2 regions of the Cellulosilyticum sp. WCF-2 genome follow, and region 2 is predicted to be linked to the other one. Evidence: a T-box and tRNA genes for the amino acid it is inferred to sense, from the RefSeq annotation. Region 2 holds a T-box; the other holds one or more tRNA genes.
The links. The T-box of region 2 lies ahead of thrS (threonine--tRNA ligase). A T-box ahead of a tRNA ligase gene usually reads a tRNA of that ligase, here a tRNA-Thr.
Positions count from the first base shown of each region.

Region 1 (7,434 bases), 1.3 Mb from region 2:
CTTGGCATAAGAAAAGGCTTCTTTTATACGTTCATCTTCTTGTCCCATTCCTAATAGTCCAGCCACTAAGGCTCTATCTGTCCCATGTCCTCTATAGGTTTTAGCAAAAGAACCATATAAAACGAAGGTTACCTTAGAAATGATTTCAGGTGCTAGCTTATAAGCTACTCTTGCTATTTTAAGAGCGCCGGCCGTATGTGAACTAGATGGACCAATCATATTAGGCCCGATAATGTCAAATACACTTAATTCTTTCATCTGTCATCCTCTTTATTGTAAAATTTTAACTTCTCTATTATACCTAAACAGCTTTTTAAGGTCAAAAAAAAGATGTCTTCTATAGAATCAGTTTCTACATGAAAACATCTTTTTATGAGTTTGTTTTTCATTATGTATTATTTGTTATTTTTACCGAATTTCGCTTCTTTTAGTGCTTTTGGCATTTCTGGTTCAAAGAAAATGAAAACTGATTTAGAACCACTTGCACCTTCTACTGCTTTTTCTGCTGCTTTTGCAATTCCTTTTAACATTGTCTTTCTAATTTCCATTTGAAATACCTCCTTTGAATTTGTGTAATAAGAAGTGAAATCATAACGATGACCTGGCTCCAAACTATTACTAACCATATATCAACTTTCCCTAGATTAAATAAAATACCTACTAGGCTCACGAAACCGTACAATATAAAGAAAAATCTTGCTCTTTTTTTTCTAAGCACCATTTCCTCTTGTGTTTTAGGGTTTTTATCACTATTTAGAGAACCAGTGACCAGATTATACATCATTGCTATTACACCTATTACTGCCAACAACATCGTATCTTGCAAGATTTTATTTGAGACCAAATACATCACTGCGCAATATGACATACATGATAACAAATAACATTGCCAATACCGATTAGCATGATAACCCCCTGTATAATGACGCATACTAGCTAGTATCAGAAGAAATACTATAGTTAAACCTATTTTCCCCAAAAGAAACCCTAAAACTACTATTGTACTTGTTGTGATGATTGTCATTAAGATTAAATAAATGCCATAATCATATATAGGTTGGTCTTCTTTTTTGATAATTTGAGCAAAAACCAACCGATTCGATATATGATGACATACAGTCTGTAGCATTCTCCTCACCTCTGCTTTTATTATAACACTATTTTTCAAAAAATGTATAAATTGGCGCGAATAGTATATTTTTTGGCGCGAATAGTTAAAGTAAAACATTTTTAATCATTATTGATAATAAAAACTGATTATTTTCATACTTCCATTCCAAATTTCCACCATATTTTTCTACAATTGTGCGCATACTCAGCATTCCAATACCATGTCTTGATTTATCTTTTTTTGTTGTTATTAATTGTTTATTATCCATTGCTTCTTTTTTTACACTATTACTTACATCAATTAATAAATACTCTTTATGCATTTTTAAAGATAAGCTTGCTTTTCTTTTTTCTTTATCTTCTATTTGACGACAGGCTTCTATGGCATTATCTAAGCTATTACATAAAAGGGCACACAAATCCATTTGATTAATATTTAACTCCTCATCTAATCCACCACTTACTATCAGGTCTATATTCTGAGCTTTTGCTAGCATGAATTTTTGATTAATAACAACATCTGCCATTTCATTTCCTGTTTTAATTCCCATATAGGTAGTTTGGCAACTAGCATTCATATTTTTAATATAGGCTCTAGCCTTCTCTATATTACCCATTTGCAAAAGCATATCAATGCAGCTCATATGATTATTAAAATCATGCCATATTTTACGTACTTCCTTATTCATTTCGTCCTTTTCTAGGGTAGCTTTTATAAGGACTTCATTTTGATATTGAACGACCTCATATTCTTTTTCTTTATTAATCCAATCACTTAACTTTTGTACTGTATAATAAATAATAATATTATCTAAAAAAATCCCTACTGCAGTTAGTGTAATAAATAAGTTAATGGAACCAGATATACTTCCTAATACCTTAAAAAAAACTACTGATAAAAAGTAAATACTAATTAAAGATATAAAAAAACCACATCCCATTAGTCCTCTTACTTGAGGCGTTAATTGATAAAGTTTATTTTTCTCTAGCTCTATAAATATTTTTACTATTCCAATTAATAGTAGCTTACTTATAAGCCCTAATTGAATATAAAAGTAAGTTGTTTGATAATCCATTAACTGATTAACTATTGGATTATTTCCCCCAAATACAGTAATTACAAGTAAATCTAATAAATAAAGAATAACTAAATAAAATATTGTAAATATAGCTTCTTCTAAAATATCTTTTTTAAAGGCATAGTGTGCAATACAAAGCAAAATTACTATATGAATGATTAGCACTAAAGGCCATGACACCCCTAATGGTTTTGTAATATATACTCCTATACCACCGATTATATACATCATCCATCGTTTATTGACAGGATGATTTTGTGTTTTTCCGAATCTTGCAGACATAAAACCGTAGTACATAACCACCTCAATAAATCCCATCATATAATCTATTAAACTAAAAATAATCTTTTCCATTCTTACTCCCCCTGCCTAATATGGTTTTTATATGCAGAAAAAACCTGTTGCATTCTATATCTACTCATAACTAGTAATTCATTATTATCTAAAATAACCTTCTGTTCCTCTATAGTCTTTATATAACCTAGATTAACCATGCAACCCCTATGAATTTTCGTAAAACCCTTATTTTCAAATTGCTCCTCAACATCCTTCATACGCCGTATCGTTGTTTTATAACACGCTTGAATTGTATGTACTTCAACATGACGGTTGACACACAGAAAATACATGATATCCTTAACTAATAATTTAATCCATCCTTCCTCTGTTTTGATTATATAGCATTCTGTCTGCGCTCTCATCTTTTTTAAAGCACTCTGAATGCACTCTTCGATTTCCTCTTTAAAATGACTTTTACGTACATATCTGAATGCACCAACTTTAAAGCTTTCAAAAACCCGTGTCGTTATCCCTGTTAAAAATACAATTAATAGCTCCTGATTAATCTCTCTTATTAATCTTGCAACTTCTATTCCATCTTTTCCAGGCATATCTATATCTAAAATGACTATATCAAAAAAATAAGGCACTTCATTGAATACCTTTATAAAAGCTTCACTACACGAAAATTGATGAACTTTAATATCTACATTCAATACTGATAGATAATACTCAATATATAGCGTGGCAGATTCTAAGAAATCCTTATTATCATCACATATTATTAAGTTAATCATCTAATCACCCCATTTAATTCTATACAATTTTTGTATTATTTTCAACATTTTTAATTCATATTTTATTCATATTTGACACATTACAACATCGACTATGTTTACATGTGGCTATATAACTATGTTATAATAAAATAAACTGTAACTATTTTTAGGAGTTTAAAATATGACCATCACTTCACTTTATTATGAACGTACCGCTGAAACACTTATAAAGAATTTACAAAAGCGCCATATAGAAGGCCATTATGTATCGTCTAAGGAAGAAGCCATTCAAAAAGCATTTTCTCTTTTAAAAAATAGTGAACTTATTTCTTGGGGTGGCTCTATGACATTGGCTGAAATAGGTCTTATTCCTGCTCTAGAAGCAGCAGGATGTTATACCCTATTAGACCGTTCCAAGGTACCTAATGAGCAAGTAGAAGAACTCTATCATCGTGCTTTTTTTGCTGATACCTATTTTATGAGTACAAATGCCATCACTCTTGAGGGTGAACTTATCAATATTGATGGTACTGGTAATCGTGTTGCCTCACTTATTTATGGACCTAAACAAGTCATTATTATTGCCGGCATGAATAAAGTAGCTAGAAATCAAACAGAAGCTCTTTCTCGTATACATAATGCAGCTTGTCCTCAGAACGCTATTCGCCTTAGTAAAAACACACCTTGTGCTTTAACTGGTGTTTGTCAAGATTGTTTAAGTCCAGATTGTATTTGTATGCAAACGGTTATTACACGTAATAGTAAACCAGCCGGTCGTATTAAAGTCATTCTAGTAGGTGAAAATCTAGGTTATTAAGTAACCCTTAAATAGCCATTTTTTCTAGAGGTAAATGTTGACAAACGTCATCCTACATGCTATTATAATAAAGCGCTTAACAAAGAGCGCTCTGCTCTCATGGCTCAGGCGGTAGAGCGTCACCTTGGTAAGGTGGAGGCCACGGGTTCAAGTCCCGTTGAGAGCTTTACTATTCAAAGGATACAAGTTATTACTTGTATCCTTTTTTGTCAGTCAATAAATATTTATGTTTATCGACGTATAATATCAGTATTTTTTAATAAGAGGTACCATTGACTCTATTTGTTATAAATTCTTACTTTATAAATTTTTCAGACTTATAATTTATTTTTATAAGAAAATACATTTAATATTAAAATGATTCATATTATTATGTATATATATAAGTTATTAAGGAGTATAGCGTAATGATATTAAAAATTTTTAAGAAATACGAATTTCCTCTTATGTACATTGTATTTATAACTACTATATATATTACTTACAGGTTATTAAACGTAGCCATTTAACCAGTTATATACTTAAATGAATGCCCAGTTACTAGCTTTATAAAAAAGGGTATAAACATTAAAAATAAATGTTTATACCCTTTTTTGTGACTCTTTTTAGTTATTGAAGACTTTTATTGAATTCAAAAATGTTTTCTATTTCATTATCTGTCTCGTCATAACATTTCACATCCGCTCCTGCAATGTATCCAATGGAATCACGGTCCAAAACTGTAGCTCTTATTTTAAGTAAGTCCTCCTCACTCATGGGTAAATCAACTACCTTTGTTTCTTGATCTCTAGTACAGACCATCTTAACTTTCATTTTACTCACCTTTCTTCCTTCTATATTAAACTTCCATAATAATTGGCAAAATAGCGGGCCTTCTTTTTGTTTTTTCATATAAAAGTTGCTCTACCACCTTTTTAATGCTCGTTTTTAAAATATGCCATTCTGTCATTTGATAAGCAAGACACATCTCTAATTCTTTATTAGCTACAGCTTTTACTTCTTCTATTAAATCCTCTGAATCCTTGGCATAAACAAAGCCTCTGGTAATAATATCAGGACCACTCATAATAGAGCAAGTTTCTAAATCAATGGCTGCTACTACTATGAGCATCCCCTCTTCTGCTAAATGCTTACGATCCCTGAGTACAATATTACCTACATCTCCTATACCAATACCATCTACTAAAATATTTCCTGCCCTTACTCTTCCGGTCACTCCAGCTGTTACCTTACTTACTTCTAAAACCTCCCCATCTTCTAAAATAAAGATATTATCCTGAGCCATTCCCATTTGCCTTGCTAAATTGCGATGATGAATCAGATGCCTATATTCACCATGAGCTGGCATAAAATACTGCGGATGCGTTAAAGTATGCATGAGCTTAAGCTCTTCTTGATATGCATGACCTGATACATGAACCTCTTCTAAATCCTTATATATGACTTGAGCTCCTTTTTTATAAAGCTCATTAATCACTTTTGAAACTAATTTATCATTTCCTGGAATAGGTGAAGCAGAGATAATAAATAAATCATTGGGTTCTATTTGAATGAATCGATGTTTTCCAAAGGCAATACGTGCCAGCGCTGCCATAGGTTCCCCTTGGCTTCCTGTCGTAATAATAGTCATTTGATCATTAGGGTAGTTCTTCATTTGTTCAACTTCTATTAAAGTAGTCTCTGGCACACTCAAATACCCTAAACTTCTGGCTACTTTCGTTATGTTTTCCATACTTCTGCCACTAAAAGCTACTTTACGTCCATAAAGCACCGCTGCATTAATAATCTGTTGAATACGATGAATATTGGATGCAAAGGTCGCAACAATAATACGTCCTTTCACATTGTCAAATAAACGCTCTAAGGTCTTACCAATAGTTACTTCTGATGGAGAGTGTCCTTTACGTTCTACATTAGTGCTATCTGCTAAAAGGAGTAATATGCCTTCTTTTCCCAATTCACCAATCCGCTGTAAATCCATTCCCTTCTGATCAACAGGTGTATAATCCACTTTAAAGTCCCCTGTATGAAAAATAATTCCTTCAGGTGTATGCACTGCAATACAACACGCACCGGCAATACTATGTGTACTTCTCACAAACTCTACCTTTATTTGTTCTAAAGCAATCACGTCACCAGCTTCCACGCAGTGACATTCACTTTTTGTTAGGAGACCGTGTTCTTGGAGTTTGTTTTCTATAATGCCTAAAGTAAGAGGAGTTCCATACAAGGGAATGTTCATTTGTTTTAATATATAGGGAACTGCACCTATATGATCTTCATGTCCATGAGTGAAAAAGATACCTTTTACTTTATTCTTATTTTGTAATAAGTACGTAATATCAGGAATAACCAAATCTACCCCATACATTTGTTCGTCTGGAAAACCCATGCCACAGTCAATCACTATGATTTCTTCTTCATACTCTATAACGGTTATATTTTTGCCAATACTTCCAAGCCCTCCAAGAGGAATGACTTTCACAGCATTTTTCATCTTTCATCCTCGCTTTATTACTTTTATACTTAGTATAACTTTTTCCTAAAAAAGTATGTAGTGTTATTTTTAAATGAGACAAATGATAAAGTTACTTGCCATTAAGCTTTGATAAAATTTCCATATTGAAATACTTACATTAAGCTCATACTAAATTTGAATTTTTATTCTTAATCATTTATTACTTTTAGGAGGTATTGTCATGTCTTTCCCTAACCATTTTAAAGCGCAACAACAAACAAGGCATCCTGGTTTTGAATACGAAATGCAACCACTCCCCATTTTTGATGATGAAACGACTCTTCCAAATGGTAGTTTACTCCAAGAACAAGTAGCTATTATTACAGGTGGTGATAGTGGTATTGGACGTGCTGTAGCAGTGGCTTATGCCAAGCAAGGAGCTGATGTTGCCATTGTTTACTATAATGAAGATAAAGATGCAGAGGATACACAAAAAGCTGTTGAAGCTTATGGCCAAAGCTGTCTTCTTATTAAAGGTGATCTCACAGAAGAAACTTTCGCTACAGAAGTAGTCACAAAAGTCATGGATACCTATAAGCATATCGATATCCTAGTCAATAATGCTGCTGTCCAATATGAAAACTCAAGTTTACAAGCCATTACTACCGAACAGTTTGATAAAACTTTTAAAACTAATGTATATGGCACTTTTTATATGACTAAGGCCGTCTTACCGCATCTCAAATCAGGTGCATGCATTATTAATACAACTTCTGTCGTCGCTTTTCATGGTCATGAAAAACTCATCGATTACTCCATGACCAAAGGTGCCATTACAGCTTTCACGCGCTCCCTTTCTATGGCTCTTACAAAATCAAAGTCTGGTATACGTGTTAATGCTGTTGCACCAGG
Region 1 is NZ_CP034675.1:2,608,032-2,615,465, reverse strand. It holds gene sdaAB (L-serine ammonia-lyase, iron-sulfur-dependent subunit beta) at 1-258, opposite strand, end outside; gene EKH84_RS11595 (cyclic lactone autoinducer peptide) at 396-548, opposite strand; gene EKH84_RS11590 (accessory gene regulator B family protein) at 524-1,129, opposite strand; gene EKH84_RS11585 (sensor histidine kinase) at 1,215-2,543, opposite strand; gene EKH84_RS11580 (LytR/AlgR family response regulator transcription factor) at 2,546-3,265, opposite strand; gene EKH84_RS11575 (lactate utilization protein) at 3,429-4,064, shown strand; tRNA gene EKH84_RS11570 (tRNA-Thr) at 4,158-4,230, shown strand; gene EKH84_RS11565 (hypothetical protein) at 4,674-4,877, opposite strand; gene EKH84_RS11560 (ribonuclease J) at 4,903-6,561, opposite strand; gene EKH84_RS11555 (SDR family oxidoreductase) at 6,764-7,434, shown strand, end outside.
Region 1: it has a tRNA-Thr gene. The T-box ahead of thrS (threonine--tRNA ligase) is inferred to sense a tRNA for this amino acid. The anticodon was not compared.

Region 2 (7,434 bases):
AAAAATGGCTATAATAATAAGGTTAGAATAAATGGCGTAAAAGAGGTGTGGAAATGGAAAGCTATAATCAGTTTGCTAATGTATATGATTTGTTTATGGAAGATACACCTTATGAGAACTGGTTTTCTTATATAGAAGCGAGTTTAAATAAATACAATTTGAGTCCTAAGTCGGTATGTGAGCTTGGCTGTGGTACAGGTCAAATGACGTCTTTGTTTGCTAAAAAGGGACTAGAAGTAATAGGAATTGATTTGTCAGCCGAAATGCTAATGATGGCTCAAGATCATGCCTTTGAAGATGAATTAGAAATTTTATATTTATTACAAGATATGGCTAGTTTTGAATTGGGAGAGCCTGTAGATTTTATTTGTAGCTGCTGTGATTCTATGAACTATTTATTAGAAGAAGAAGAACTACTACAGTCTTTTTTGAGAGTTAAGCGTTTTTTAAAACCCTCAGGATTATTTATTTTTGATATGAATACCCCCTATAAATATAAAGAAGTATTAGGAAATCAAATTTTTGCAGATCAAACTGAAGAAGCGGCTTATATTTGGACAAACTACTATGATGAAGAAGAGGAAATCAATGAGTATGAAGTAAGCTTTTTTATTCAGGATGAAGATGGCAAATATGATAGAAGTATAGAAAATCATTATCAAAGAGCGTATAGCATGGAGCAAGTTAAGGCTTTATTAGAGAAAGCTGGTCTTGAGGTTTTAGAGGTGAATGATAACTATAGTAATAAGCCATTAGTGGAGCTTTCTGAAAGAGCAACCTTTATTGTAAGAAATAATGGATAAAAGGACATAAATAGTTTGATAAAGAAAGGATGTAATAAAATGAAAACTAAAGACTATATGATTAGAGGAATAGATAAAGAAAGAAACTTTAGATTTTTTGGGACTAATACAAAGGAACTTGTCAATACTGCTTGCATTAATCATGGATTAACACCAGTAGCAGCTGCTGCTTTAGGTAGAACATTAACAGGAGTTGCTATGATGGGAAGCATGCTTAAAAGAGATGAAGACCGTGTAAGCATCATTATTAAAGGAGATGGGCCACTAGGTGGTATTATTGCTGAATCTAATGGGGCTGGAGATGTAAAAGGCTATGTTTATAATCCTCATGTAGACTTGCCACTCAATGAGTTTGGTAAACTAGATGTAGCAGGTGCTGTAGGAAATGCCAATATGACTGTAATGAAGGATCTTGGTCTTAAGGAACCTTACTCAGGCCAGGTACCTATGCTTTCTGGTGAAATTGCAGAAGACATTAGCTTTTACTTCGCTGTATCAGAACAAACTAATTCAGTCGTTATGTTAGGTGTTTTAGTGGATGTAGATTATAGTATTAGACAAGCAGGTGGTATTATTATTCAAGTGTTACCTGACGCAGATGATGATGCCATTACTCAATTAGAGGAAAAAATCAAAGGGTTTAAATCTTTAACGGCGTGCTTAGAAAAAGGACAGTCTATCGAGTATGTTTTAGAAAATCTTTTAGGTGAGATTGAAATCATGGATACAACAGAAGTAAGATTTAATTGTGACTGTTCTAAAGAACGTATGGAAAGAGCCCTTATTAGTGTTGGGAAAAAAGACTTAGAAGAAATTGCAAAAGAAGATGAAAAAGCAGAGCTTGTATGTCCTTTCTGTAGTAACAAATATCAATTTACTAAAGAAGAATTAGAGGAACTCATTGAGCAAATCTAATTTATACAATTAAAAATAACCTGTCAGAATAACCTGATAGGTTATTTTTAATGATAGACAATAACATAAAACATCATTCATGAAATATTATATAGGATAATGCAAGATGTCAAGCTTAAGGTTATATACTATATAATAAGAACTACAACTATCGAGGTATAAGCCATGTGCTATTATATGCTCTATACATCCAAGTATAAAAAAGAACTATTAGAGAAACTAGAAGAACTAGAGCAAGAAGAAGAAATGGCTAATGAAATAGAAGTAAGGCAAATAGGAAGCGTTTATGAAGTAGCCTGTTTGATGGAAGATACTAAAGAATTTTGTGATGAGCAATTGGCTCATGTGATGAGTGATTTGGTTCAAAAACAGGTTATTAGTAGAGTTTGTATAACCTATTTAAAAAGTAAAGAAGAGTTGAGACATATAGATAAAAGAGATATTATGAATGCCTTTATTAATAATAACTATCTATCAAGGCAAGAAGGCTTTTCTTCTTTTACCTATTATTTATTATATGTACCTATTTTACAGGAAATAAAAAAAACAGGCGTATTTAATATAGAAGGTTGGATACAATTTAGAACTCAAAAATATCAGATTCTATTAAGCGATTTATTAGAACAATTTGTTTTGGATTATAGTATGAAGAAAGAGGTTGTAACTTTTATTAAGCTTATGAGAGATATGAGCATTTTAAGTGTACCATTAGAGGAAATACTACATCTTATTTATAATACAGAAGGGTTGCCACAACTTTATAATAAAGGCATGAAAAATATGACAGGCTTTTATATAAGGCAATACTGTAAGGACCTGTTATTAGATAGTACGTTAACAAGAGAAGATTATATTTTGCATATCCTTATATCGATTAGTCCTAAGCAGCTTATTATTCATCAAAGTGCAAAAGCCAGAGAACAGCAGTTTCTAAAGACATTAGAAATTATTTTTGATGATAATATTAACTATTGCAAGGGGTGCATGTGGTGCAGTAATTAATGTGTAAATACTTATTAATTTTATAATATTCAAATGATAAAAAATATATTATCTATTTAGAGGATTTAGTGTATAATAAAGGAGATTGATAGTGATTATTGGGGGAAAATAAATGGAGTGGTATGTAGGTGTTTTAAAAAAATATGCAGATTTTAGTGGTAGAGCAAGAAGAAAGGAATACTGGATGTTCTTTTTGATTAACATTATTATAGGAATTGTCCTTGGGTTTTTAGCGACAATTCTTAAGACCAGTATATTAAGTACTATTTATTCGCTAGCCGTACTTATACCAGGAATAGCGGTTTGTATAAGAAGATTACATGATATAGGAAAATCAGGTTGGTGGTGGTTTATAGCCTTAATTCCTTTAGTTGGCCCAATTTGGTTATTAGTTTTAGTCTGTACAGAAGGGGATAGTAGTAATAATCAATATGGTTCGAATCCTAAAGCAGTAGTTTAATTAAGTTACTTAATCTAAAATAAAATCACTATCCAATCCAGTAAAAGAGGGTAAAGCTTGCATAATAAGGTTTACTCTTTTTTGATATTCAGATAAATCTTTTATTATTTAAGAGTTTTCATGGTCAATAGAGGAAATTAGTAGTGGTAATAGATTAATATTGATATGATTCTAAGCTCTAAGATAAAGAACAGTAACTTTGAGCATAGCAAGTATTGGACATATGGTATATTAAAAGAAACGATATAAATAAGGAAATAGATTTCCTAGAAATAACAATCAAACAATATTGACATAAGGGCATCAATTGATTAGAATAATTACATTAAGAACGACAAATAACTTCATAAAAATAACTTATTTTGAATAAGAAGAATTTGTTAATACCTATAATATTTATATTTATATTTATAAGTGAATACCAAAAAACAATGATGAGACGAGTAACTTATAACCCCTTTTTCAGAGAGAAGATGCAGTGGTGGGAGTATCTTTAAAGACCATAAGTGAAGACTACCTCGGAGTGATTGTAAAACAATTCGGTGACCCCGTTATCGTCAGTAAAGCGAGTGACTTTAACTTTGGTAAGTTTAAGCATGAATGAATAATTCTTTATAGGGAGGAAGCATTCATATAATCTAGCCAAGCAAAGTAACAAGGGTGGAACCGCGGGAATACATATCCCCGTCCCTTTTTAAATAAGATGATTATTTAAAAAGGGACGGGGTTTTTTAGATTCTTTTAATTAAATAATCATTCATGGGTTAAAATAGTTTAAATTTGAAAGGAGTAGAAGCAATGATTAAAATTACATTAAAAGATGGTAGTGTTAAAGAGTGTCAAAAAGGCATTACTGTCCTTGGCGTAGCAGAAGAACTTAGCGCAGGACTTGCAAGAATGGCATGTGCCGGTAAAGTAAATGGGGAAATGGTGGATCTTAGAACAGAACTTAATGAAGACTGTAGTCTTGAAATCCTTACTTTTAATGATAAAGAAGGAAAATGGGCATTCCGTCATACAGCAGCTCATATTTTAGCTCAAGCTGTAAAAAGGGTTTTCCCAGAAGTAAAACTTGCAATTGGACCAGCTATTGAAGATGGTTTTTATTATGATTTTGATACAGAAAGACACTTTGTAGAAGCAGATTTTGAAAAAATTGAAGCTGAAATGAAGAAAATCGTTAAAGAAAAACTTCCGATTGAAAGATTTGAACTTCCTAGAGAAGAAGCTATTAAACTAATGGAAGAAGCAGAAGAACCATATAAAGTAGAATTAATACGTGAGCTTCCAGAAGGTGAGAAAATCACTTTTTACAAACAGGGCGACTTTGTTGATCTTTGCGCAGGACCACACCTTATGAGTACAAAACCTGTAGAAGCTTTCAAAATCTTATCAGCAGCAGGTGCTTACTGGAAAGGGAATGAAAAGAACAAAATGCTTGCGCGTATATACGCAACAGCATTTACCAAAAAAGCAGATTTAGCAGCTCATCTTGAAGCTTTAGAAGAAGCTAAAAAACGTGATCACAACAAGCTTGGTCGTGAACTTAAACTTTTTACAACAGATGAAAAAGTGGGTCAGGGTCTACCATTACTTATGCCAAAAGGTGCTAGAATTGTTCAAACCCTTCAACGTTTTGTAGAAGATGAGGAAGAAAAAAGAGGTTATGTATTAACTAAAACACCTCTTATGGCTAAAAGTGATCTTTACAAAATGTCAGGTCACTGGGATCACTATAAAGATGGTATGTTCGTACTTGGAGATGAAGAAAAGGATAAAGAGGTATTTGCACTTCGTCCTATGACATGTCCATTCCAATTCACAGTTTATAATGCAGAACAACACAGCTATCGTGATCTCCCAATTCGTTATGGTGAAACTTCTACTTTATTTAGAAATGAATCATCAGGTGAAATGCATGGTCTTATTCGTGTAAGACAGTTTACTATTTCTGAAGGACATCTTGTATGTACACCAGAACAATTAGAAGATGAATTTAGAGGTGTTATTGAGCTAATCAATTACATGATGGCAACACTTGGCATTGAAAATGATATCAGCTACCGTTTCTCTAAATGGGATCCAGCAAATACTGAAAAATATATTAATGATCCAGAGGCTTGGGAAAGAACAGAAAGTCTCATGAGAAATATCTTAGATCACTTACAAATTAATTACGAAGAAGCTGTAGGTGAAGCGGCCTTCTATGGACCAAAACTTGATATTCAATTTAAAAATGTACATGGTAAAGAAGATACAATCATTACTGTACAAATCGACTTTGCTCTTGGAGAAAGGCTTGGTATGACTTATATTGATGCAGATGGTGAGAAAAAACACCCACTTATCATTCACCGTACTTCTATTGGCTGCTATGAAAGAACACTTGCTATGCTTATTGAAAAGTATGCTGGGCAGTTCCCAATATGGCTTGCGCCAGTGGCTGTTAAAGTACTTCCGCTTTCTGATAAGTATGCAGATTATGCAGCAGAAGTTGTTAAAGCGTTTAAAGACCGTGGCATCTTAAAAGTAGAAGCTGACTATCGCACAGAAAAAATTGGATATAAAATCAGAGAAGCACGTATGGAAAGAATTCCATATATCGTTGTTGTCGGTGCAGAAGAAATGGAAAATAAGACCGTTTCTGTTCGTAGCCGTCAAAAAGGTGATGAAGGTGCACAAAGTCTTGAAAGCTTTGTTAATCGTGTAGATGAAGAAATTAAAACAAAATTCAATTATCTTAAACACATGGAAATTGAAGAAAATAAATAAGATAGAAATAAATATTTTACGTAAAATAAAAGTTGACAAATAAAACAAGGCATGTTAAGATAAATGAGGTTTTAAGGCAAATGATTGCCAGGCGAAGTAGAAGCTATTCTTCTCACCTTACAACAAAAGGGTTCGTAAGGTCATACTAATTAAGACATGATTATATTTCATTTAGTATGGATTTTTAGAGAGGTGGATAGTTTCGGCTATCCACCTTATTTAGTTGATATAGCAAATAAATATACTAATAAGGGTATATTATTAAAAGCGGCTCACCCATCGCTTAAAGGGTGATTAAAATAATAAATTTAGGCAAACACAATTTAGGAGGTGCCCGTTATTAACGATTTAATGATCAACGAACAAATTCGTGACAAAGAAGTAAGACTAGTAGGAGCTGATGGAGAACAAATTGGTATTGTTTCTAGCAAAGAAGCACAAAAAATGGCAGCTGAGAAAAACTTAGACTTAGTTAAAATTGCTCCACAAGCAAAACCACCAGTTTGTAAAATCATGGACTATGGTAAATACAAATTTGATGCAGCAAAGAAAGAAAAAGAAGCGCGTAAAAAACAAAAAGTTGTTAGCGTTAAAGAAGTAAGACTTTCTGCTAGTATTGAAAAACACGACTTTGAAACGAAGATGAAAAATGCAGCTAAGTTCCTTAAAGCAGGGGATAAAGTTAAAATTTCAGTTGTATTCCGTGGGCGTGAAATGATGCATACTCATAGAGGTAATGAACTTCTTGAACAAGCGTTAGTTTTAATTGAAGAAGTTGGAGTAGCAGAACAAAAACCTAAATTAGAAGGTAGAGCAATGGTTATCGTGGTAGCACCAAAATAGTTACCTTTTGATACAAAATAATCAAATGAATAAAGGAGGATCATTATCATGGCTAAATTAAAATTAAAAACAAATAGAGCAGCTGCAAAACGTTTCAAAGTTACAGGAACTGGTAAATTAAAACGTAACAAAGCTTACAAAAGACATATTTTAACTAAAAAATCTACAAAAACAAAACGTAACTTAAGAAAAGCTGGTATTGTAGATAGCACAAACGAAAAACAAATGAAGAGAATTTTACCATATTTATAAGATACGATAGGAGGTTAAGACAATGGCAAGAGTTAAAGGCGGAATGTCTACTAAAAAAAGACGTAATAGAGTATTAAAATTAGCTAAAGGTTACAGAGGAGCTAAATCAAAACAATTCAGAACAGCTAAACAAGCTGTAATGAAATCATTAAACTACGCATATGTAGGTCGTAAATTAAGAAAAAGAGAATTCAGACGTTTATGGATTGCACGTATCAACGCTGCAGCTCGTTTAAACGGATTATCATATAGCCGTTTCATGAACGGATTAAAAAATGCTAACGTTAACATCAACAGAAAAATGTTATCAGAATTAGCAATCACAAATCCAGCTGCTTTCACACAATTAGTTGAAACAGCTAAAGCTAACTTAAAATAATGCTTTTT
Region 2 is NZ_CP034675.1:3,898,209-3,905,642, reverse strand. It holds gene EKH84_RS17650 (class I SAM-dependent DNA methyltransferase) at 54-803, shown strand; gene hslO (Hsp33 family molecular chaperone HslO) at 843-1,718, shown strand; gene EKH84_RS17640 (putative sporulation protein YtxC) at 1,884-2,720, shown strand; gene EKH84_RS17635 (DUF805 domain-containing protein) at 2,833-3,180, shown strand; T-box leader at 3,603-3,875, shown strand; gene thrS (threonine--tRNA ligase) at 3,979-5,952, shown strand; gene infC (translation initiation factor IF-3) at 6,304-6,795, shown strand; gene rpmI (50S ribosomal protein L35) at 6,844-7,047, shown strand; gene rplT (50S ribosomal protein L20) at 7,070-7,426, shown strand.